One region of the Streptococcus respiraculi genome, then DNA from elsewhere that is predicted to be linked to it. Evidence: predicted binding sites of a transcription regulator. Region 1 holds the regulator's gene; the other holds the start of a gene.
The links. Region 1 encodes NrdR, which represses ribonucleotide reductase genes. Its sites were predicted from a motif close to ACACNATATATNGTGT; they were not measured.
Positions count from the first base shown of each region.

Region 2: a site for NrdR is predicted at 9,215-9,230, ahead of nrdD (anaerobic ribonucleoside-triphosphate reductase). Genes of this name have one in related genera too.

Region 1 is NZ_CP022680.1:836,157-848,357, reverse strand. It holds gene CHF41_RS04285 (hypothetical protein) at 1-44, opposite strand, end outside; gene der (ribosome biogenesis GTPase Der) at 64-1,374, opposite strand; gene CHF41_RS04275 (NADPH-dependent oxidoreductase) at 1,388-2,101, opposite strand; gene dnaI (primosomal protein DnaI) at 2,098-2,997, opposite strand; gene CHF41_RS04265 (replication initiation and membrane attachment family protein) at 2,998-4,146, opposite strand; gene nrdR (transcriptional regulator NrdR) at 4,155-4,622, opposite strand; gene CHF41_RS04255 (AI-2E family transporter) at 4,722-5,855, opposite strand; gene CHF41_RS04250 (transposase) at 6,238-6,435, shown strand; gene CHF41_RS04245 (response regulator transcription factor) at 6,509-7,201, opposite strand; gene gndA (NADP-dependent phosphogluconate dehydrogenase) at 7,205-8,629, opposite strand; gene CHF41_RS04235 (YceD family protein) at 8,717-9,253, opposite strand; gene trxB (thioredoxin-disulfide reductase) at 9,263-10,180, opposite strand; gene CHF41_RS04225 (DUF4059 family protein) at 10,195-10,419, opposite strand; gene CHF41_RS04220 (DEAD/DEAH box helicase) at 10,446-11,789, opposite strand; gene mraY (phospho-N-acetylmuramoyl-pentapeptide-transferase) at 11,866-12,201, opposite strand, start outside.
Region 2 is NZ_CP022680.1:98,811-111,011, forward strand. It holds gene CHF41_RS00445 (competence/damage-inducible protein A) at 1-98, shown strand, start outside; gene recA (recombinase RecA) at 133-1,278, shown strand; gene spx (transcriptional regulator Spx) at 1,468-1,866, shown strand; gene CHF41_RS00460 (IreB family regulatory phosphoprotein) at 2,045-2,311, shown strand; gene ruvX (Holliday junction resolvase RuvX) at 2,311-2,730, shown strand; gene CHF41_RS00470 (DUF1292 domain-containing protein) at 2,741-3,058, shown strand; gene CHF41_RS00475 (ISL3 family transposase) at 3,217-4,473, opposite strand; gene CHF41_RS00480 (helix-turn-helix domain-containing protein) at 4,761-5,690, shown strand; gene CHF41_RS00485 (bifunctional folylpolyglutamate synthase/dihydrofolate synthase) at 5,868-7,121, shown strand; gene CHF41_RS00490 (glycosyltransferase family protein) at 7,628-9,175, shown strand; gene nrdD (anaerobic ribonucleoside-triphosphate reductase) at 9,329-11,539, shown strand; gene CHF41_RS10015 (hypothetical protein) at 11,517-11,654, shown strand; gene CHF41_RS00500 (GNAT family N-acetyltransferase) at 11,700-12,201, shown strand, end outside; gene nrdG (anaerobic ribonucleoside-triphosphate reductase activating protein) at 12,200-12,201, shown strand, end outside.

The DNA of each region.
Region 1 (12,201 bases):
ACAAAAATATAACTTACGGCAAGAAAACCAAGATATACGTCCATGTCCTCCTCCTTTCGCAGCCTACTTCCGCTTGCGAGCAATCAGGTGAATTGGTGTGCCTTCAAAGACGAAGGCCTTGCGGATTTGATTTTCAAGGAAACGCAGGTAAGAGAAATGCATGAGCTCTTCCTCGTTAACAAAGATGACAAAAGTCGGTGGCTTGGTCGCCACTTGGGTCGCATAGAAAATCTTGAGGCGTTTGCCTTTGTCAGTCGGCGTTGGGTTGATGGCAATCGCATCCATAATCACATCGTTTAAAACTGCAGATGGAATCCGTGTTTGCTGGCTTTCGCTAATCTGCTTAATCATGACAGGCAATTTATGCAAACGTTGTTTGGTCAGAGCTGACACAAAGATAATCGGTGCATAAGAGAGATACTGGAACTGATCTCTGATGTCTGCTTCCCAATTCTGCATGGTCTTATTATCTTTTTCAAGGGTGTCCCATTTGTTGACAACAATAATCATCCCTTTTCCTGCTTCATGGGCAAAACCTGCAATCCGTTTGTCATACTCACGAATGCCTTCTTCGGCATTTAAGACCATGAGAACGACATCTGAGCGGTCAATGGCACGCATAGCACGCATGACAGAGTATTTCTCCGTATTCTCATAGATTTTGCCAGATTTGCGCATACCGGCTGTGTCAATCATGGTAAATTCTTGACCTTCGCTATCCGTAAAGACTGTATCAATCGCATCTCGAGTCGTACCTGCAACAGGACTTGCAATCACGCGCTCTTCTCCCAAAATAGCGTTAATCAGACTAGATTTCCCAACATTTGGACGCCCAATTAAGCTGAACTTGATCATATCTGGATTTTCTTCTTCGACCTCTGCTGGAAGATTTTCCACAATGGCATCAAGCACATCACCTGTCCCAATTCCGTGAACCGATGATACTGGGTAAGGATCTCCTAAGCCCAAGGCATAAAAATCATAAATGTCGCTACGCATTTCAGGGTTATCGACCTTGTTAACTGCTAAAATAACCGGTTTATTAGTCTTATAAAGGATTTTAGCTACATATTCATCTGCATCTGTCACCCCTTCTTTTCCAGATACAACAAAGACGATGACATCTGCCTCACTCATGGCAATTTCTGCCTGATGTTTGATTTGCTCCATAAAAGGCGCATCAACATCATCAATCCCCCCTGTATCAATGATGCTAAAATGACGATTAAGCCATTCAGCAGTTGCGTAAATACGGTCACGAGTCACACCTTCTATATCTTCTACGATTGAAATGCGCTCACCCGCAATCCGATTAAATAAGGTTGATTTTCCAACGTTGGGACGCCCCACGATGGCAATAGTTGGTAGAGCCATTGCTCCTCCTTTTCTATAGTAACTGTTTTTCTTTCAAAAGTGCTTTGGTTTCTGGATATTCTGCCTGACCAAATTGGGCAACTAAACGCTCAGACCACGTTTCTTTCTGTCTCGCTCCCGCATAATCCGATTGGATTTGGTCGTAAGTGACAATCGCCTCCACACCTTGCTCTTGGTATTCTTCATTGAAAACAACGGTTTCATAAGGCAGACGTGGCTTGACTGGAAAATGCTGGTTGGGTCTGCCTAAGGCGATACAAAAGATTGGATAGGTGTAGTCTGGCAAGCAAAAGAGCTCGGCAATCTCTCTTGCTGCGTGACGAATCATACCGATAAAGACACCACCGTAGCCCAGACTCTCCGCTGCTAGCATAGCATTTTGCCCAGCTAAAGCAGCATCAACAGAAGAAATCAAGAGATTTTCTGTTCCCTTGGCATCAAAGTGCGCTTGGTGCAGTTCAGCCGCCTTGCTCGCTCGGTTGTGGTCTCCTACAAAAAGCAAAATCGTATCTGCCTGTAAAATAGCAGGCTGCGGGGTTAGGGCATGTAACGCTTCTTTTTTCTCTGTTGAACGCACCACAATAATCGAATAGGACTGGAAATTCTTCCAAGTCGAAGCTGCACGTCCTGCGCTAATAATCGCCTGCAAATCTGCATCTGCAATCGGCTCCTCGGTAAATCTGCGAACAGAGCTGTGAGAGAGCATTAACTCAATTGTTTCATTCATCGACGGTTCACTCCTCCTAACTGTAGTTCAGTGGCTAAGAAGCGAATACGTTCCATCACCCGCTTAGCCTGCCAAGTTTCATCACCTGAACGCCCCGCCGCAAAGTGACGTTCCAAGTCGGAAAAGGAAAAATTCGACGTAAAGAAGGTCGGCAGTTTTTCCTGCATGCGGTGCTGCAAGATGACCTGTAAAACATCATCGCGCACCCAAGAGCTATGTTGCTCTGCACCAATATCATCTAAGACCAGGACTTGAGCCGTCTTAATCGCATCAATTTTTTCCTTGACTAGACCTTCGCCAATGGCATTTTTAATTTCCACAACAAAGGTTGGGTAATGAAGCATGGTAGTTGACATCTGGTGGGTCTTGGATAAGAGATTGGCTAAAAAGGCCATGAGATAACTCTTTCCAACCCCAAAATTGCCATAGAGGTACAAGCCCTTATTGTCCTGACCTGCCTGCTTGACAAATTCAGTCATAGCTTTTATGACCTCAACTCGATTCTCATCATTGCGATCAACATCTGCAATCGTAATATTTTTCAGATTCGCAGGAAGATTGATCAGCTGAATACGATTTTTAATCGCTTCTTCCTTTCGGTACTCAATTAATTCAGCTGTCTCTAAATAAGAGATATCGGCGTAACCCTCATTCATGATGAGGACTGGCTGATAACCCACTGCGATGTAGGATTCGTCTTGATGGAGAAATTTCTTGCGCTCAGTCACATATTCAAAAAACTTGGAAATAGAGCGGGTAATTTCTTCTTCTGTTAATTGGTGCTGACGGATAAAATCAGCTACTTCCGTATCTTGAATGATTTCCTGATAGAGTTCTTGATAGGATTTTCTTCCTGATGTAGCGCCTTGTGGTACCTTGCTTTCTATAGCTTTCATCTATCCCTCTCCTTTCATTTCCATAGCTTCTAATTCACGGTAGAGAGCAGCCAGCTCTGCCTGACCTTTTTCTGTTTGCTCGGTCTTGACTTCTTGCTTGCTCCATTCAGGCACATTGCTCTTCTTAGCTTGACCGCTGTCTTTCTTACGGCTCACTACCTTGCTATCTCGTAAGTGATAAACTGCTTGCTCTGCACTTCGAATCTCCTTGTAGGAAAAATCATTCCCCAATTTCAAAGCATAGGCTTCTTGTAAATTGGCCGAGTCTACCTTGTTGAAGGTATAAAGGACAATCACATTGATCACCTCATCAAGCAAGCCCAAATCCACCAACTGCTGCAAACACTTGCGTTCTGACATGGTGACAGTCGCCTTGCGAGCTTCTTTTAAAAGGGTTAAAAATTCGAGTGCTGTTTTGGACTTGCTTTCCCGAACAATGGCTTGCTCTTGCTTGGTCAAACTAGCGGCGACAGGTCTTGCTGCCACCTTTTGTTCCATGCGCTTGACCAAAATCACTTGACCGTTGGCTGTCTCTTTTGCAACCTTATAGGCCTGCATCCAATCCCAGCCATTTTTTTCTGCCAAGTGATAAAGAGCAATGACATCGTCTGTCTCATTTTGGAAACGCAAGCGGTCACGTGCCATCATGGTCTGAAAGGCTTGCAAATCAAAACTCTGTACAGCAAGAGGAGCAAGCGGAACGTCACCTAGGCTAGTAAAGACATCTGAAAATTTCTTGGTCACTTCGGTGTCTGATATTGGTTTTGCATCGGTCCATTCCTCAACTGCTGGTTCTCCAATTTTCTTGGTCAACAGTTTTTGATACAAGGGAGTGCCCAAAAAATCCTCTTTTGACAAGGGTTCTGCCAAGCGAAAGACGATTTTTTCGTCCTTTTGATAAATCGCAAGCAACCCCATAGCACCGAGTACATCAAGCGCCTGTTCCAAGCGCCCCATGCCCATATTGACATGATTCAAAATACGGCTAAGGGCATACTGCCCCACACCATGGTCATAGCCAGCCCACAAGAATTGATAGACCGCAGCTGCATCTTGTCCAATAATCGGTTGGTAACAGAGAATAAAGCTGAGCCAGTTGGGGCTAAGGGCATTCTTTCTCATGTAAGAATAGAAATCGTTTGGTTTCATGTGCTATCCTATCTTCTGGTCTTGCTTCCCTTGGTGATTTGCTTGAGCAAGTTTTCCAATTCGCCCACGTCTTTAAAGGAACGATAGACAGAGGCAAAGCGGACATAGGTAATCTCGTCTAGTTCGACCAATTCTTCCATGACCAAATTACCAATCAAGTCACTTTCGACCTCGCTATCGCTATGGGCCCGAACCTTTTGCTCAATTCGATTGACCACTTCTTCAATCTCATTACTAGATACTGGGCGTTTCTGGGCAGAACGAATGATTCCGTTGAAAATTTTCTCACGAGAAAACTGTTCACGAGTGCCATCTTTTTTCACGACCACCAAGGTTTTTTCTTCCACACGTTCATAAGTGGTAAAGCGATGACCACAGTTTTCACACTCTCTTCTTCTGCGAATGGTATTTCCGTCTTCAGCCTGACGACTATCGACTACACTTGATTTTATACTGGTACATTTTGGGCAACGCATGCTACTTCTCCCATTCTATCATAATCACTTCATTGTATCATATTTCACAGGATAATAAAAGGGAGCGTGATTGGAGCAACGCAAAAGAAAAGAGCAGAACTAGTCCTGCTCTTGGTAAGTATCGTTTTTCAACTTCTGTTTCTTTTCAAGCCGTGCGTAAGTCCATTCCCGCACCAAGCGATAAATGACCGCAAAAATGGGGGTAAAGAAGACCATGCCCAGCAAGCCAAATAAATTCCCACCAATTAAAGCAGCAGCCAAGGTGAAAAGCGTTGGCAGACCAACAGACTGTCCCACTACACGAGGGTAGATGACATTTCCTTCAATCAATTGGATAACTTGGAAGAGGACAATGGACCAGAGAGCCAACCAAGGATTTTGCACTGAGATAAAGAGGGCACTGATGAAACAGGCCGAAAATGGACCAATGTAAGGCACAAATGATAGGACACCTGACAAAATCCCTGCCATTCCCGCATACGGAATCGAAAAGAGTGAGTAGCTGACAAAGACTAACACTCCGATGATGACTGCTTCTACAATCTGACTCATCAAGAAACGATCGTAGGTTTCAATAATCACCTCGCCGATATAGCTAATGGTGCGCACCACTTTTTCGGGAAAAGCCGCATGAAGGAGTTGACCTGTCATGCTCTGCAAATGCTCCTTGCTCCCAAGAATGCTCAAGGTGAAAAAGAAGGCCATGACCAAGGTCAAAACATTTGAAAAAATACCTGTCACATTAGTGGCTAAGCCTGCGAGAAAAGCTGTCGCAAAACTTGACAACTTCGACCAATCTGTAAACTGGCTCACATAACTGTTCAAGCGACTGCCTAATTTACTAGACAAGAAGCCACTATCCTGCAAGGTCCGAATCAACTTTGGAAAGGCTTGATTGGTCACCGATACCAACTCAGATACCGTTGAGACCAAGGTCGGCAGGATAATCACTACCACTCCCGTCACAATCAAGGCAAAGGCAATCAAGACACCGAAAATCGCCAAGGAACGCTTGCTCTTACGTAAAAAGGACACCTTTTCAATCAAATCTTCCAACTTCTTCATCGGAACATTTAAGATAAAGGCAAAAATCGCCCCGATAAACAAGGCATTCATACTGGATAACAAGACCTTAACTGTACTATAAATATCTGAATAATTCAACACCGCAAGTAAGACCAAGGCCGCAAAACTAATCAAGAGGAGTTTTTCTTTAAATGAACTCTTCTGCATCTGTCCATCTCCTTTTCATCCTTATTTGTCCTATGATAGCATAATTTGGAGAAAAAGTCAGAAAATGCTTGCCAAAGAAGTCGCTATACCTGATGAACGATTGTATTTTCCAATATGATTTCTAGAAGATTTCCTGAAAACAAACTCCCTACCTTCTAGATATCATCGTTTTCCTTGAATCTGAGCTCACTAGGTTCTAAGGCTTGCTTTTTTCGACTGAACTGACCTCATCTGCCATTACCGAGGAAAATGAGTTATTCAAGAGGATACAACATATCATCGACATACATAAAAACTCTCATCAGGAACAGTGATATACTCCCCATATAGTAGACAGTGAAAAAACCAACATTCACTAGACACTAGTAAGGGGAGTTTTCCTATGTCCAAAAGAAGTCCAAAATCAGTAGAAGAAAAGTTAGAAATTGTTTGCTTATTACTTAACCAAGAACAGTCGCTTACCCAACTCAGTAAACAATATCAGGTCGATAATCAAACAATCCAGTTTTACAATACACAACGCTATCAAGCGAAACTAAACAACCTGACTCCTTTGGAATTCAGAAATCAGGTTGCTTAGTATCTTTTATTATTTGACTATCTACTTGACAGGGAGCCGTTCACAGTTCTTGATGAGAGTTTTATTGTTCTTTTTATTCTTCCCGCATGGCATAGCCTACACCGCGGACGGTTTTGATATAGGATTCTTGACCGGGTAGGTCTAATTTCCCACGCAAATAGCGGATGTAGACATCAACCACATTGGTTTCAGCTGTGGCTTCATATTTCCAGACCCGATCCAAGAGTTGCTCTCGGGTCAAGGTCTCCTGACTGTTCATCAAGGTCGCAAGAAGATCATATTCCCTGCGGGTCAGGTTAATCAACTCTGGACCACGGGTGACAGTGCGATTTTGAAAATCAATCTTCAAGTCCCGATAAGCTGCTTGTAGCTTTACCTGCTTGCAATGCTCATCAATATAATCCCGCCCCCTAAAGATAGAAGTTACCTGATCGACTAAATCACTGATGACAAAAGGTTTGATAATATAAGAAACAGCATAGCGCTGAATCTCAGCACCGTAGATTGCTGCGTCCTCGCTGTCCACTACCACAATCATGACCGTTGTCGGCTTGATATTTACCAGTTCTGCCGCTAACTCCTGACTAGACATGTCTGACAGGCGAAAACTCATGAGAATCAAGTCAAAATCTGTCTCATGGGCAAGCTGAAGCGCTTCTTTTCCCGTAGAAGTATAGTCGACCAAGTAGTCTTTTTTTTGCAACTCCATGGAGACAAAGTGAGAAAGATTGCGCTCACGGCCTGCAATTAAGATTTTTTTTACCATAGATTATTTTTCATCATACCATGAGTAATGGAAGATTCCTTCTTTATCTTTACGCTCGTATGTGTGCGCTCCGAAGTAGTCACGTTGTGCTTGGATAAGATTAGCTGGTAGGTTTTCAGCGCGGTAGCTATCAAAGTAGGTAATCGCTGCTGAGAAGGTTGGAACAGGCACACCTGCTTGTACTGCCAAGGTTACTACATCACGAACAGCTTGTTGGTATTTGGCTGTCACATCAAGGAAGTATTCGTCTAAAAGAAGGTTGGCAAGGTCCTCATCACGTCCGTAAGCATCGGTAATCTTTTGCAAGAAACGAGCACGGATGATACAGCCTGCACGCCAGATTTTAGCGATTTCACCGAATGGCAGATTCCAGTTGTTTTCCTTTGACGCTACGCGCAATTGGGCAAATCCTTGGGCATACGACATAATTTTTGAAAAGTAAAGGGCTTGACGGATTTTTTCAATCAACTCAGCCTTATCTCCTTCATAGGCAAAGGCTGCTGGTTTTGGCAAGATTTTGCTGGCATGTACACGCTCTTCTTTGTAAGTGGAGATATAGCGGGCAAAGACAGACTCTGTAATAAGGGACAATGGCACACCCAAATCAAGTGAAGACTGGCTAGTCCATTTACCAGTTCCCTTGTTGCCTGCTGCATCAAGGATATAGTCGACGATTGGACCATCTTGACCTTCATCATCCTTGCGTTTTAAGATGTCTGCTGTGATTTCAATCAAGTAGCTATCGAGCTCACCTTTGTTCCATTCAGTGAAGATTTCAGCCATTTCATCCACAGAAAGACCGAGCAAGTGTTGCATCAAGTCATAGCTTTCTGCAATCAACTGCATGTCACCGTATTCGATTCCGTTGTGGACCATTTTCACGTAGTGACCTGCACCGTCTGGACCGATATAGGTCACACATGGTGCACCGTCTTCAGGAGCTTTAGCAGAAATTTCTTCTAAAACATCTGCCACTAATTCATAGGCTTCTTTTTGTCCACCTGGCATGATAGACGGACCTTCAAGCGCTCCTTTTTCACCACCAGAAACCCCTGTTCCGATGAAATTGATGCCTGAGTTTGCAAGCTCTTTTGAACGGCGAATGGTGTCTTCGTAGAAGGTATTTCCACCGTCAATCAAGATGTCTCCTTCATCAAGGTGGGGCAAAAGAGCTTGGATGGTTGCATCTGTACCAGGACCTGCCTGCACCATGAGCATGATACGGCGTGGTTTTTCAATGGATGCTACAAAACTTTCTACATCGTAGCTTGGCACTAATTTTTTGCCTGGGTTGCTTGCAACAACATCTTCTGTCTTGTCTGCTGAACGGTTGTAAATCGCAACAGTGTAGCCTCTTGATTCTACGTTGAGTGCAAGGTTACGACCCATAACGGCCATTCCCACAACACCAAAATTTGCTTTTGTCATGAATATTCTACTCCTATTTCTTAATATCCTTTTCATTATACAATGAAATCGACCTATTGACAAGATTTTTCCAATTTTCTGTCAATTTCATTCTTCCTCAAAAAGTCCTTGTAATTGGGCAAAGGGGCTGTTTGCTTCCTTTTTCTCTTGAGCTACTACTGCATAATCCTCTTCTGTCATCAAGGTCCAATCCTTGCCTGACGGCAAATCCTGTCCTGCTACTTCTTCTGGAGTCAATACCTTGAGCGGAATGTTTAAAAGGATGTTATCTGCAACACTTTCTGCAAGCACAATCACATCATTTTCAACAATCAACACCAACTCTTCTTCCACCATATCCTGGTCTTTCAAAGCCTGCTCATCTGCCACGAAGATTTCATGGACTGGGAGTGACTCGGAGAGGACAACAGGCTCCATGGAACGACTGGACGCAAGCGTGATGTCATAGGTCATCTGATAGTTTAGGAGAAAGAAGCCCGCTTCAAAGCTGACCCGTCCTGCCACCTGAATCGGTGAAACAGCTAGAATATCTGCATTTCGAGCCATGAGCTCACTTGCAAGTTCCAAGGTCTCGTCAAAGGTAATGCCGTCTGATTTTTTCTGAATATCTTGGATATGGAACATCTCTTCTCCTTAGTTCACATGCTCAGTGATATAGTGGTAAGCCTGCTGACCAGCGATTGCTCCGTCACCAACTGCTGTTGTGATTTGACGCAATTGTTTTTGACGAATATCACCGATTGCAAAGATACCTGCTTGGCTAGTAGCCATTTGCTCATCAGTCACGACCCAACCTTGCTCATCGGTAATGCCCAAATCAGCTACCGCATCGGTCATCGGGTCAAGCCCTACATAAATGAAGACACCGCCAAAGGCATGAGCTGTCACCTCACTTGTCTTGACATTCTTAATCAAGACTTCTTGTACCTTGATGTTATCTCCCTTGATTTCTTCGACCACACTATCCCAGATGAAACGGATTTTTTCATTGGCAAAGGCCCGTTCTTGGATGACCTTTTGAGCCCTCAATTCATCACGGCGGTGGACAATCGTCACAGTATTTGCAAACTGGGTCAAATAAAGAGCTTCTTCAACAGCAGAATCCCCGCCACCTACAACCAGCAAATCTTGCCCACGAAAGAAAGCCCCGTCACAGACTGCGCAGTAAGAAACCCCACGGCTATTGTAGGTATCTTCCCCAGGCACTCCTAGTAAACGGTGTTGCGCTCCCATAGCAAGGACAACCGTGTGAGCTTCTAGGGTCTCATCTTCTGTCATAACCCGTTTAACAAGACCTTCTGTCTCCACACGAATCACTTGTCCGTAGAGGTGTTCTACCCCAAATTTCGCAAGCGGTGCAAACATTTTTTCTGCCAATTCAGGACCGCTAATATGGTCATACCCTGGGTAGTTTTCAATCTCTGCTGTATTGTTCATTTGTCCGCCATAGATTCCGCGATCTAAAAGAGCTACTTTTAGATTGCTTCGTGCCGCATATAAGGCTGCGGTCATTCCTGCAGGACCTGCTCCAATAATAATCGTATCGTACATCTTCTTCCTTCTTTCTATGCTCTTAGCATTAGCAAGATGCCCACAACCCCGAAAGATAGAATGGGAATGGTCATCACGTTGATAATTAATAAATCAAAGAGAACTTCTTGACGTTCTTGAATTGTCTTATCTTTTTTCTTGATAAGGCGGACTAAAAACCAGGCTAGACTAGCCAAGACCACCAAGACTGCTGCAATCAAGAGTCCCTTTAGATAAAGACCTAGTATTGTTTGTAACATTTCTTTTCCTACTTTACATCATCAGCCTAAAAGGTTTGGCGCTTGGCTTTACGCTCAGCACGACCCTTGGCACGATTTTCAATCCGCTTGGTCTTACGGCGTTTTTCATCGACAGCCCACTGGATTTTCTTCTTGTAGCCCGGCTTGATTTTCTTCTTTTTCTTCTTGACTAGACCAATCATCTCAAGGTCCAATTTCTCCCTTGACTTTTCTCGATTAACACGGCGGTCACGGTCGTAAGTATCTTGAAACTCTCCATCCTTAATCATCTTTGGTACAAAGCGGATATTGAGTTTTTCAAGCTCGCGGATATCAGCATCATCACTTGGCTGATAAAGGGTGATGGCTGTTCCTGCTAGCCCATTGCGACCTGTCCGTCCGACACGGTGCACAAAGAAGGATAAATCCTGCGGAATGGCATCATTGATGACATGGCTGACCCCTTCAATATCAATCCCCCGCGCTGCTAAATCTGTTGCTACAATATATTCAAATTCCAGATTCTTGACCTGATTCATGATACGCTTGCGCTCCCGCGGTGGAATATCCCCATGAATTTTTGCCACACGTAAACCATTTGCACTCAGGTAACCATGTAATTCATCTGCCCGCGTCTTAGTGTTAACGAAAATCATAGCCAAGTACGGCTGCATGAGCCTTGTAATTTCCAAAATAAGAGCATTTTTATCCCGTCCCTTGGTCGAAATCAGCCAGTTATCAATCGTATCTGAAATGACTGTCTGTGTCTTAATTTGTTCGATGACAGGATTGCTCAAATATTTCTTCAAAAAGGGTTGTAATTTTTGCGGAATCGTCGCAGAAAAGACCATGAACTGCAGATTCTTGGGCAGGCTTGACGCGATGCGGTCGACCGTTTCTAAAAAGCCCATGTCAAGGGTCATATCTGCCTCGTCCACCACAAAGGTTGTCGCCTTGTGAATGACTAAGTCGCCTGATTTCACCAAGTCATAGATACGCCCTGGCGTCCCAATCACGATATGAGGCTGACTAGTCTGCAACTTGTCAATCTGGCGCTGCTTGTCTGTTCCTCCGACATAGTTGACTACACGGATTTCTATCTCCGAACACTGGGCAATCTGGCGCGCCGCTTGGTAAATCTGCGTTGCTAACTCACGTGAAGGTGCAGTAATCACTGCCTGTACCTGTTCGAGATCTTCCTGTAATTGCTGGAAAATCGGAACCAAGAAAGTATGGGTCTTTCCCGAACCTGTCTTGGATTCACCGACCAAATCGCGCCCTGACAAGACAATCGGAATCAAGCGTTTTTGAACTTCTGTCGCATTCACAAAACCGATTTCTTTTAAGGCTTCTTGAATATAAGATTTTAAGCTAAATTCTGTAAATTTCATAGTATCCTCTTTTTCTACTTCACCCTATTATACCAAAAAAAACAGCATTTGACTGCTGTTTGATACTGACGAGTGATTAGAAATATAAGATAGCAAGAGTCAGTAAGCTCATGACCAGACCAACTCCCCACAAGAAGAAATCGACCTTCCATTCGCTCCACTTTTCACTCTGACCGCTCAAGCCACCCAATTCCAAATGGTGATGGAAGGGAGTCATCCGAAAAATGCGTTTGCCTTCGCCAAACTTTTTCTTAGTATATTTAAAGTAGGTCACTTGAAGCATAACAGAAGATGTTTCCACCACATAGACAAGGCCGATGAGAAGCAAGGTCCACTCTTGATGAAGAGCAATCGAAATTGTTGCCAACATCCCACCGAGCGCTAGACTGCCCACATCTCCCATGAAGATTTT
Region 2 (12,201 bases), 740 kb from region 1:
TAGGAGGTTATACAGAGTTACACATCCGTCAGATTGCCTGTTTACATGCTCTGAATGCTATGCGTAATATTTTGTTAAACCATAAAATTTTGCTATAATGAGCTAAGAAATTAGAAGTAGAGGAGAAAGAAATTGGCGAAAAAACCAAGTAAAAAATTAGAAGATATTACCAAAAAATTTGGTGAGGAACGCAAAAAGGCCTTAGATGACGCTCTAAAAACGATTGAAAAAGATTTTGGTAAAGGGGCGATTATGCGCCTTGGAGAGCGTGCTGAACAAAAGGTTCAAGTTATGAGTTCAGGAAGCTTGTCGATTGATATTGCCTTAGGTGCTGGTGGTTATCCGAAAGGACGGATTATCGAAATCTACGGACCTGAAAGTTCAGGTAAGACGACAGTGGCTCTTCATGCGGTTGCCCAAGCACAAAAAGAAGGTGGTATTGCAGCCTTTATCGATGCTGAGCATGCACTTGACCCGGCCTATGCCCAAGCGCTTGGTGTGAATATTGATGAGTTGCTCTTGTCTCAACCAGACTCTGGTGAGCAGGGACTCGAAATTGCTGGTAAGTTGATTGATTCAGGTGCAGTTGACCTTGTAGTTGTTGACTCGGTTGCAGCCCTTGTGCCTCGTGCGGAGATTGATGGTGAGATTGGGGATAGCCACGTTGGTTTGCAGGCACGTATGATGAGCCAGGCTATGCGTAAGCTGTCTGCTTCCATTAACAAGACCAAAACGATTGCGATTTTCATCAACCAATTGCGTGAAAAAGTTGGTGTGATGTTTGGAAATCCTGAGACAACGCCTGGTGGGCGTGCGCTTAAATTCTACGCTTCTGTCCGTATGGATGTTCGTGGAAATACTCAGATTAAGGGGAGTGGTGACCAAAAAGATACCAATGTCGGAAAAGAAACCAAGGTGAAAATTGTTAAAAATAAGGTCGCTCCTCCTTTCAAGGAAGCCGTTGTTGAAATCATGTACGGCCACGGTATTTCACAAACGGGTGAATTGATTGAAATCGGTAGCAATCTTGGTATCATCAAAAAAGCTGGTGCTTGGTATTCTTACAACGATGAGAAAATCGGTCAAGGTTCAGAAAACGCTAAGAAATACTTGGAAGAGAATCCAGAAGTATTTGCTGAAATCGATCGCAAAATCCGTGTTCACTATGGCTTGATTGAAGATACAGAGCCTGCAGCAGTTGCTGAAAAGACAGAAGTTCCAGCAGACATTCAAGATGTTGTTCTTGATTTGGACGGCGGGATTGAATTAGAAGATTAGAAATCAAAGGAGGTGGAGATTTGTTCTCGCCTTTTTTTGTATAAAAACACCCCCCCATTTTACGAATATTTTTGTTAGAGTTTACAAAATAATGAGGTAAAAAGTGAAAAATAGGTCTTTAGACTGAAGCCTTTCTATGGTATAATGGAGTATAATGTGTTTAAGAAAATGTAGCAAAGGAGAGACTACATGATTAAAATTTATACAGTTTCCAGCTGTACAAGTTGTAAAAAAGCGAAAAACTGGCTCAATGCTCACCAGTTATCATACAACGAGCATAATTTAGGAAAAGAAGCTATCAGCAAAGAAGAGATTTTAAATATTCTAACGAAGACTGAAAATGGGATTGCGAGTATTGTATCCTCTAAAAATCGCTATGCTAAAAATCTCGACTGTGATATTGAAGATTTGAGTGTCAACGAAGTGATTGAGTTGATCACGGAAAATCCACGAATTTTAAAAAGCCCCATCCTAATTGATGAGAAACGCCTTCAGGTAGGCTATAAAGAAGACGACATCCGTGCTTTTCTACCCCGTTCTGTACGCAATGTAGAGAATGCACAAGCTCGTTTGCGTGCAGCTCTATAAGGTGCGCACTAGAGAGAAAAGTTTGATTTTTTGGTCAAACTTTTTTTGTCGCAGATAATAGAATTTGCTACGGCTAACATTTAGCCTGTAAAAGCCAGTAATATAAGGTCGAATCATTGATAGTATAGACTAAATATGGTATACTAAAGGTAGTAGAATAAGGAAAGAAGGTGTAAGTATGGGATTCACAGAAGAAACTGTTCGTTTTCGTTTGGATGATGTTAATAAACAAGAAATTAGCGAAACCTTGACAAATGTTTACCGTTCTCTCGATGAGAAAGGTTACAATCCAATTAACCAAATCGTAGGCTATGTATTGAGTGGAGATCCAGCTTATATCCCTCGTTACAATGATGCGCGGAACCGGATTCGTAAGTATGAACGCGATGAGATCGTAGAGGAATTGGTCCGTTTTTATTTGAAGGGAAATGGGATTGACCTCTGATGAGAATAATGGGATTAGATGTAGGTTCCAAAACAGTTGGAGTAGCAATTTCAGATCCTCTTGGCTTTACAGCGCAAGGATTGGAAATTATTCCGATTGATGAGGAGAAGGGTGAATTCGGATTTGACCGCTTGACAGAGCTGGTTCAAGAATACAAGGTGGATACATTCGTTGTAGGTCTACCGAAAAATATGAATAATACTAGCGGGCCGCGCGTTGAGGCTAGTCAAGCCTATGGTGACCGCTTGGTAGAACGATACGGTTTGCCAGTCAAGTATCAGGATGAACGCCTGACTACAGTGGCAGCAGAGCGCATGTTAATTGAGCAGGCAGACATCAGTCGCGGCAAACGCAAGAAAGTAATTGATAAGTTAGCTGCACAGCTCATTTTACAAAATTATTTAGATAGAACATTTTAAGGAGTAACACATGGCACACAATCACGAACATGATCATGATCATAACCACGATGAACGCGAGTTTATCACTCTAGTAGATGATAATGGAAACGAAACTCTATTTGAAATTCTTTTGACCATTGATGGACAAGAAGAGTTTGGCAAAAATTACGTTCTCCTTATCCCTGCAAGCGCAGAAGAAGATGAAAACGGTGAAGTTGAAATCCAAGCTTATTCATATATTGAAAATGAAAACGGCACAGAAGGCGACCTCCAACCAATCCCAGAAGACGCAACAGCAGAATGGGATATGATTGAAGAAGTCTTCAACAGCTTTATGGAGGAGTAAAAACGTCCAGTGGACGTTTTTAGCCCTGTCCTTAAAAATTCGAAGGGATAGGAAGTCCAGCGGGCTATTTTAGCTTCGCTCTTAAAAACAAGAAAGAGCGGGAAGTCCAGTGGACGTTTTTAAATGGCTCTTTGTCAACTGTAGTGGGTGACTTATAGCTACATACGAGAGGAGACGAAATTCGTCTTCTCTTTTTCGATGTTCAAAGCGAGGTAGATGCGTTTTTTGAAATTGTCAAAGTTCCGATAGCCGAATGCATTGCGCTTGATGTCTTTGATGAGTTTGTTAGTGGCTTCTAGCTTGGCATTAGAATAAGGAAGTTCGATGGCATTGGTGATATATTCCTGATAGCGTCTGAAAGTGTTCAAAGCTACCTTGAAGGTGTGATTGAGATGCGGTAAGGCATCGTGAATTAAGTTAAAGAAATGCTCGGAATTCTTCTCTTGGAGGTGAAAAAGTAATAACTGATAAAGGTCGTAATAGCCTTTTAACTCAGGGACCCGTTTGAACAACTTCTGGAGACATTCTCTAGGAGATAAGGTTTCTCTAAAGGTTCGGGAATAGAAAACATTTAGAGAGAGTTTTCGGCTATCTTTTTGAATTAGTTTCCAGTAGTATTTGAGGGCACGATACTCAATAGATTTTTTATCATATTGGTTCATGAGTTGGATACGCGTTTGGTTCAAAGCCCTACTCATGTGCTGAACGATATGAAAACGATCCAGAACAATTTTAGCTTTTGGGAATAAGCTCTTAATGAGAGGAATATAACTTCCAGACATATCAACCGTAACGACTTTTACCTTGTTTCTAGCTTCTTTAGAATACTTGAAGAAATGGTTTCGGATGGTCGTTTGTCTTCGATTATCGAGAATTGTTATGATTTTCCTTGTATTGAAATCTTGAGCAATAAAGGCTAGTTTTCCCTTCTGATAGGAGAATTCGTCCCAAGATAAAATTTCAGGTAGAGAAGAATAGTCCTCCTTGAACTGGAATTGCTTGAGTTTTCGATAGGCTGTGGAGATGGAGATAGCGAGCTTAGAAGCGATGTGAGATAGCGCTTCTCTATTGAGTAATAGTTGAGCAATCTTTTTCCAGACTAGTTCAGAGATTTGGCAGTTTTTCTTAACGAGACTAGTTTCAGAGACAGTCACTTTACGACAGGACTTACATTGAAACCGTCTCTTTTTCAAGCGAATAAGACTAGGGAAACCACCGATTTCAATGAAGGGGATTTTAGAAGGTTTTTGGAAGTCGTATTTGATTTGTTTCGCCTTGCAGTATTTACATTTGGGAGGGTGATAATCAAGTGTAGCGATGAGTTCGATATGGGTCTCGTGTTGAATGGCATGATTCAAGGTGATATTTTTATCTTTCATTCCGATGAGTAATGTGGTATTATTGAGGTGTTCCATAAGAGTCTTTCTAATGAGGGTTTGGTCGCTTTTCATTATAAGTCTTATGGGACTTTTTTGATACTCAAAAAGCTCTATAATCTCCATAGTGGAGTTACCCACTACAGAAATTATAGAGCCTTTTAAATAAGGCTAACAGAATCCTTTTGTAAATAGTAAGCAGAAATACGAGAGTGTAGGTCACGACTCGTATTTTTTCTGCGAAAAATGGGGAATATAACCTAGATAAAATTGTCATACTTAATTATTTTTGGTATAATATATAGATATTTTGAGGAGAGTGAAGGATGAAAAAGGAAGGATTTGGCGAGAAAGTTCGTAGACTACGAGAGAAACGAGGCTGGACGAGAGAGCAATTTTGTAACGATGAGCTAGATTTAACTGTACGACAGTTGACACGTATTGAACATGGGATATCGAAGCCCACCTTGACTAAAATATTTTTTATTGCGCGTCGTTTAGGCTTGTCGTTGTTTGAGCTGATGCCTGATTATATTGACTTGCCAGATCAGTACGTGAAGCTCAAATATGATATTTTGCGTACGCCAACCTATAATCAGCTCGATTTGGTTGAAAAGCGCAATCAGAAGCTGCTTGAAATCTATGATCACTTCTACGATATGCTGCCTGAAATCGAGCGACTTGCTATCGATACCTTACAGTCCACCATTGATGTGTTAGAAACCCAATCAGACACCTTTGGCAAAGATATTATCAATACCCATATTCCCCGAATCGAACGAAAGAAAAAATACGATGTTCATGATTTATTAATTATCCGTCTTTTTATTGAACATGCCTACCTGTCAACAACGGCGAAGACTGCTACTAGCAGAAAAGTGTTTTTAAAGCTGGTATCTGAGTTACCTAAACAGGTGGCGTTGATAGAGCCTGAGGATCTTTTTGTCCTTCGGAATGTCATCTTTGCTGCTATCCGTGTATTGGGTGCAAAAGGGATCTGTGAACCTATTCCAGTCTTACTTCAAGGGATTGATCAGATCATGCAGATTACGCAGGACTTTCAAAAATACCCGATTTTTAGTATGCTTCGGTGGAAATATGAGCTCTTGGTACACCGTGACGTTAAGCAGGCCTATGCTTATTGTAAGGAAGCACTTATCTTTGCAAGATTAATGGGAAATCGACATCTGATGGAGCAATTGCATAATCAGTGGCGACTAGATACAATGGATTTTGCGACATTTTTGTCCTGTTGATTTTCTTGATGGTTTACTATACTAAGACTATCAAGAAAGAAGGAGGCAAGAATGATGAAGACAATGCGTTATGCTGCTACAGTTGACTGGTCGGATTGGTGGGTGAAATAACCCACCGCTTTTTTGCTTTTTTGAACGAAAGTTGCTACTATAGAAAAAGTAGGAAAGGAGGCTGAAATGACGAGATTAGATAGGTGGTTAGATGCCAAGCAGGGACAAGTTTATCGTTACAAGATGGACAAAGTGCAGTATGCGCTCGACTTGCTCGGTCATCCTGAAAAAGACTTACCGGTTGTTCACGTGGCAGGAACGAACGGAAAAGGCTCTACCATAGCATTTTTACATCGTTTATTAGTTGCTCAGGGGTTTCGGGTTGGGACTTTTGTTTCTCCCCACATGGTGACTGTCCATGATCGGATTTGCATTAATGGACAGCCTATTTCAGAAGTTACTTTTCAAGAATTGTTAGAAAAAATTTTTAACCTAGAGCAGGAGGTGGAGCGCAAATATGAACCTTTTCGTTATTTTGAAGTGCTGACTCTGCTGATGTTCCTTCATTTTAAAGAACAGAATTTGGACTTTGCACTGATTGAAGTAGGAATAGGTGGCTTGCTTGATACGACTAATGTGGTAAATCCTTTGGTAACAGTGATTACGTCTATTGGTCTTGATCACCAGGATTTACTTGGTTATCATTTAGAAGATATTGCAGAGCAAAAAGCAGGAATTGTAAAACTACAAGTTCCGCTACTAGTCGGTCCATTGCCTGCCTCAGCTATTGAAATCTGTCGTAGAAAGGCAGAAGCTCTACAAGCACCGATTTATTGCGAAGGTCAGGACTTTTCCTTAGAAAATGGTCTATTTACCAATAGGGCACAAAGCATAGATGATATTCGTTTAGGATTGGTCGGTCAACACCAAAAAGAGAATGCCGCCCTTGCTTTGCAGGTCTTTAGTTTGCTCATGGAGGCTCGCAATCTGCCAGTAGATAGTAGAATGGTTCGTCATGCTTTAGCGACAACAAGCTGGGTAGGTCGTTTAGAAAAAGTAGGGCAACAGGGACGTATCTACCTGGACGGTGCCCATAATCTTCCCGCAATTGAGCGCTTGGTGGATTTTATACAATCGCAATCGGATGTTCAGCCTATGATTCTCTTTTCTGCTTTGAAACGAAAAGATTTTCGAGAAATGCTAGCCTATATCGAAAAAAGGTTGCCTCAGGCTACATTAGTCTTGACGAGCTTTGCCTATGACGGTGGTATAGAAGAGATAGATTGCCCAGAGGAATTGCGCTATGAAGCGGATTATGAGCGTTTCATACAGGAATGGGAAATAAACGCTGAAGCAGATGAAGTACTATTTATCACGGGTTCGCTCTACTTTATTTCAGAAGTTCGGAATTATTTTCAAAAAAGAGGTAATACTCTATAAAAATCAAAATCTGATTAGCTTCCACAATTGAGAATTGTGGAAGGCTGGAAATAGAGCGAGCGTAGCTCGCCCCCTTGCAATTGAGAATTGTGGAAGGCTGGAAATAGAGCGAGCGTAGCTCCCCCCCCTTGCAATTGAGAATTGTGGAAGGCTGGAAATAGAACGAGCGTAGCTCGAATCTTTGAACCCCTAGTTCAAACTAAAGGTAGCTGAGGATTATTGCATAATCCTTATTTCCAACTTTCAACAGTCCACCGGACTGTTGAAGCAAGGCGAGTTAACGACATCCGAGTTTGATGTTTGACGAGTATAAAGTGATTCTTTTTTACGAATAGACAGGTATGACAGATGAAGAAAAAGCTCAGTTTTTGGAGGAATTTCAGAAACAAACCGATCATATTTTTTGAGAATTGGAGTGCTATGCTCAGGTCCTGCACAATCAAAATAAGAAATGACATACGGCATACTTTTTGTTATAATAAAATGAATTGTGTAAGGAGGAACCAATGACAGAGACAGAAGTGACGTATAGTCGTTCAGAGAGCTATTCAAGACGCGGTCGCCGTGTTCGTCAAAATAAACAACCGCTATCCCTAAATGAAGATTTTCAGAAAAACATTCCCAAAACTAAGATTGTCCCCTCCTTATTATGGAGTTTGGTCTTGAGTATTCTTAGCGTTGCTAATCCGTTTTTGACCTCATTTGCTACGAATATGCAATCACAAGATTTGTATGCAGGTCTTGCAATGCAGGCAGGTCAGAGCCCTTATGGCCACTTTTTCGGTACGAGTGGTGTACTGTACTATTTACTTGTATCTGTCGGATCTTCATTTGGGACGACAGCTGGCCTTGTGTTCTTGCAGTGGCTTGTTTTATCTGCTGCGGGTATTTATTTCTATAAAATCTGTAGTTATGTTAGTCAGTCGAGTCGTTTGGCCCTAAGATTACAAAATTGGTTTTATTTATTTATTCTGGCTTTGAATATTGGAGGCGTCCAAGCAAGCTTGTTTGCCTTGCCATTTGTTCTGGCTGGTTTGTGGTTTGTCTTGCGTTACGTTGAACGAGCGGTTCGTGATGAGGGATTCATTTTATATGGCATCTATGCTGCAGTTGCCTTTATGATTTATCCTAAGAGCGTCTTGTTGTGGGTAGTGTCTGCTCTTGTCTTGACGGTTTACAATGTGACACGGCGCCAGATGGCGAGAGGTGTTTACCAAACCTTGGCAGCAATTTTTGGCTTCCTTCTCATCGTTTATTCAGTAGGTTATTACACCTTCGTAGAGCAAGTCTTGGGGGCTGCGATTCAACAGACGTTTTTCTATGAGTTTACCTTGAAATTTTCATATAATGGTATTCTCTGGACGCTTACTCAAATCTTTTTATTCCTGCTTTTGTCAGGCTTTTTAAAGAATTTCCTGCATTTACTCTTGTCTATGAAGCAAGGGAAACTTGTTTATTTCAAGGTTATTCTTGTGATGGTCTTTACCCTGCAACTTCTATTTCTCATAGCAGATAGCCATTTCGAGTTGAGCCATTTGGTGCTTCTTTTGCCAGCAGGTTTTATTATGGGATTGCTGGATCTATCTTCTGTCGCCCAAGGTGAAGAATTACTTGCGAAAAAAATGGCCCATTACTCTTACCTCCAATCACATATTTATCTACCATTACTTGGCTTGCTGTTACTCTTAGTCGTGAAACCGGCGGTTTCTTACTTTGTTGCTGGGGATGTGATGAAGGATCGCCAAGAAGTAGCTCGTTATATCAAGGAACACTCACAAAGTTCGGATGAAATGTATGCCTGGGATGATAGCGCTCAGATTTATCTTCAGAGTGAGCGTCGGTCAGTAGGAAAGATATTGACAGCTAGTCCTTATTTAGATACGAAGACCAATCAAGATAGTCTCGCCTTTGATTTAAACAAGAATAAGGCTCGCTATATTGTCATCAACAAGCAGATTCCGCTTCTTGATAGAGTCAAATCAAATTTGGAAAAGAATTACGAAGAAGTAGATTTGAAGATGAGTCAGCTGACTTTATATGAGAAAAAAGAATGAAAATGATTGTGTAAGCAATCATTTTTTGTTGTCTAAATGAAACTATATATTGTGTTTTTTATAAAAAAATAAGAAAATCAATACTAGATGTTGATTTTGTTTTTGTGAAGTGATACACTAGAGAAAGACAATGAAAGGAGAGAGTGAGAAAAAATGCGAGTACAAACAGAACAGACGATAGTCCCTGATATTCTTGTCCTCAAACGAGATGGGCGGACTGTCGCCTTTGATGCAGATAAAATTTTAGTGGCGCTTGGTCGGGCGAATGCTGAGCTGGAACATCCTAGCTCAAGGACGGCGCTTTACCAGGTGGTCGAAGCTGTGCTAGTAGAGATTGGTCGTCGCTTTCATGAGGATATTCAGATTTATGAGATTCAGACCATTGTGGAGCAGGAATTGCTCAAGGCGCATTTGTATGACTTAGCTGAGGTTTATATTCAGTATCGGACCAAGCGAGATTTTGAGCGTCATCAAGCGATGGACATCAATTTCACCATTGAGAAGCTTTTGACAAAAGATCAGACGGTGGTCAATGAAAATGCTAACAAGGACAGTGATGTTTTCAATACCCAACGCGATTTGACCGCAGGAATTGTTGGGAAGTCCATTGGTCTCAAGCTTCTACCAGCTCATGTGGCGAATGCCCATCAAAAAGGGGAACTTCATTTCCATGATTTGGATTATAGTCCTTATACGCCGATGACCAACTGTTGCTTGATTGATTTTAAGGGGATGCTGGCAAATGGTTTTAAGATTGGCAATGCCGAGGTAGAAAGTCCCAAATCGATTCAAACAGCGACAGCTCAGATTTCGCAAATTATCGCAAATGTCGCCTCAAGTCAGTATGGTGGTTGTACAGCAGATCGTGTAGATGAGTTGTTAGCGCCGTATGCAGAATTGAATTATCAGAAGCATTTAAAGGATGCAAGAGAGTGGGTATTACCTGAAAAGCAGGAAGAATATGCGCGTGAAAAGACTAAAAAAGATATCTATGATGCCATGCAGTCCTTGGAATATGAGATTAATACCTTATTTACCTCAAATGGACAGACGCCATTTACTTCTTTGGGCTTTGGTCTTGGAACATCTTGGTTTGAACGAGAAATTCAAAAAGCGATTTTACAGATTCGGATTAAGGGATTGGGGAGTGAAGAGAGGACAGCTATTTTTCCAAAGTTGATTTTTACCTTGAAACGGGGGCTAAACTTGGAAGAGGATAGTCCTAACTACGACATCAAGTTGTTGGCCTTGGAGTGCGCGACGAAGAGAATGTATCCTGATGTCTTGTCTTATGATAAGATTGTTGACTTGACGGGATCGTTCAAAGCACCTATGGGCTGTCGCTCGTTCTTACAGGGCTGGGTAGATGAAAATGGTGAAGAAGTCAATTCTGGTCGGATGAATCTGGGAGTTGTGACCCTCAATCTTCCTCGGATTGCCATGGAATCTGGCGGTGATATACTCAAATTTTGGGATATTTTCGAGGAGCGTATGGGGATTGCCAAAGATGCTCTAGTCTACCGTATGCACCGAGTTATGGAGGCGCGACCGGCCAATGCCCCTATTCTCTATCAGTATGGTGCTTTTGGAAAACGTTTAGGTAAGGATGATGCGGTGAGCCAACTCTTTATCAATCGTCGTGCAACGATTTCGCTGGGCTACATCGGCTTGTATGAAGTTGCGGCGGTCTTTTACGGTAGCGATTGGGAGACTAATCCAGTTGCCAAAGAATTTACACTGGATATTATTCGGGTCATGAAAGAGCGGGTTGGTGCTTGGTCGGATGAGTATGATGTGCATTTTTCAATTTACTCGACACCGTCTGAGAGTTTGACAGATCGATTCTGTCGTTTGGATCGGGAAAAATTTGGTTTGGTCAAGGACATTACAGATAAAGAATACTATACAAATTCTTTCCATTATGATGTACGGAAAAATCCAACACCGTTTGAAAAATTAGAATTTGAAAAGGATTATCCCGAAGCGGGTGCAACAGGTGGATTTATCCACTATTGTGAATATCCTGTTTTGCAGCAGAATCCTAAGGCTTTGGAGGCTGTGTGGGACTTTGCTTATGACCGCGTGGGCTATTTGGGGACTAATACACCGATTGATCGCTGTTATGAGTGCCATTTTGAAGGTGATTTTACACCGACTGAGCGGGGCTTCAAATGCCCGAACTGTGGCAATACAGATCCTAAAACGGTTGATGTGGTTAAGAGAACCTGTGGTTATTTAGGAAATCCGCAGGCAAGACCCATGGTCAATGGCCGTCACAAAGAGATTGCTGCGCGGGTCAAACATATGAATGGATCTACGATAAGGATAAAAGGAGATACAAATGGGGAAATACCAGCTAGATGATAAGGGGAAAGCCCTCGTTGAGCGCTACCATGAAAAACATTCCAAAGGTGGCATGAATAAGAAAGACAAGATTGCCCAACTACGGGAGCAGTTTTTGAAAAAACAAGAGAAATAACAATAGAGGAGGGCGTTGCTCTCCTTGTCTTGTAAGGAGGAGACGATGGAACTAAGAAGAGCAACTTTCGCAGATAAAGCAACCATTTTAGAGATGATAGAGGAATTTCGCAGTGTGAACAGCCCCACGGATGGATTTTTTGGTGGGGCAGATTTTAATTATGAAAACTGGTTGGAAACAAATGCGGCTGCAGAAATGGGGCTAGAGCTTCCTGCGGGTTTTGTACCATATATCCAGTATGTCTCTTTTGATAATAGCAATCGAGCGCTGGGCTTTTTGAATCTGCGTTTGCGGTTAAGTGATCAACTACTGCAACACGGAGGTCATATCGGCTATAGCATTCGTCCTAGCGAGCGCGGGAAAGGCTATGCTAAAGAGCAGTTGCGTCTAGGATTGGTGGAAGCAACATCCAAAAATATTTCTCGGGTGCTAGTGACCTGCCGTGTGGACAACGAAGCTAGTCGCAGAACCATTTTCTCACAAGGTGGACGGTTGGAGAATCAGGTTGGCGAGACTGAACGGTATTGGATTGATGTGGAGGAGTTAT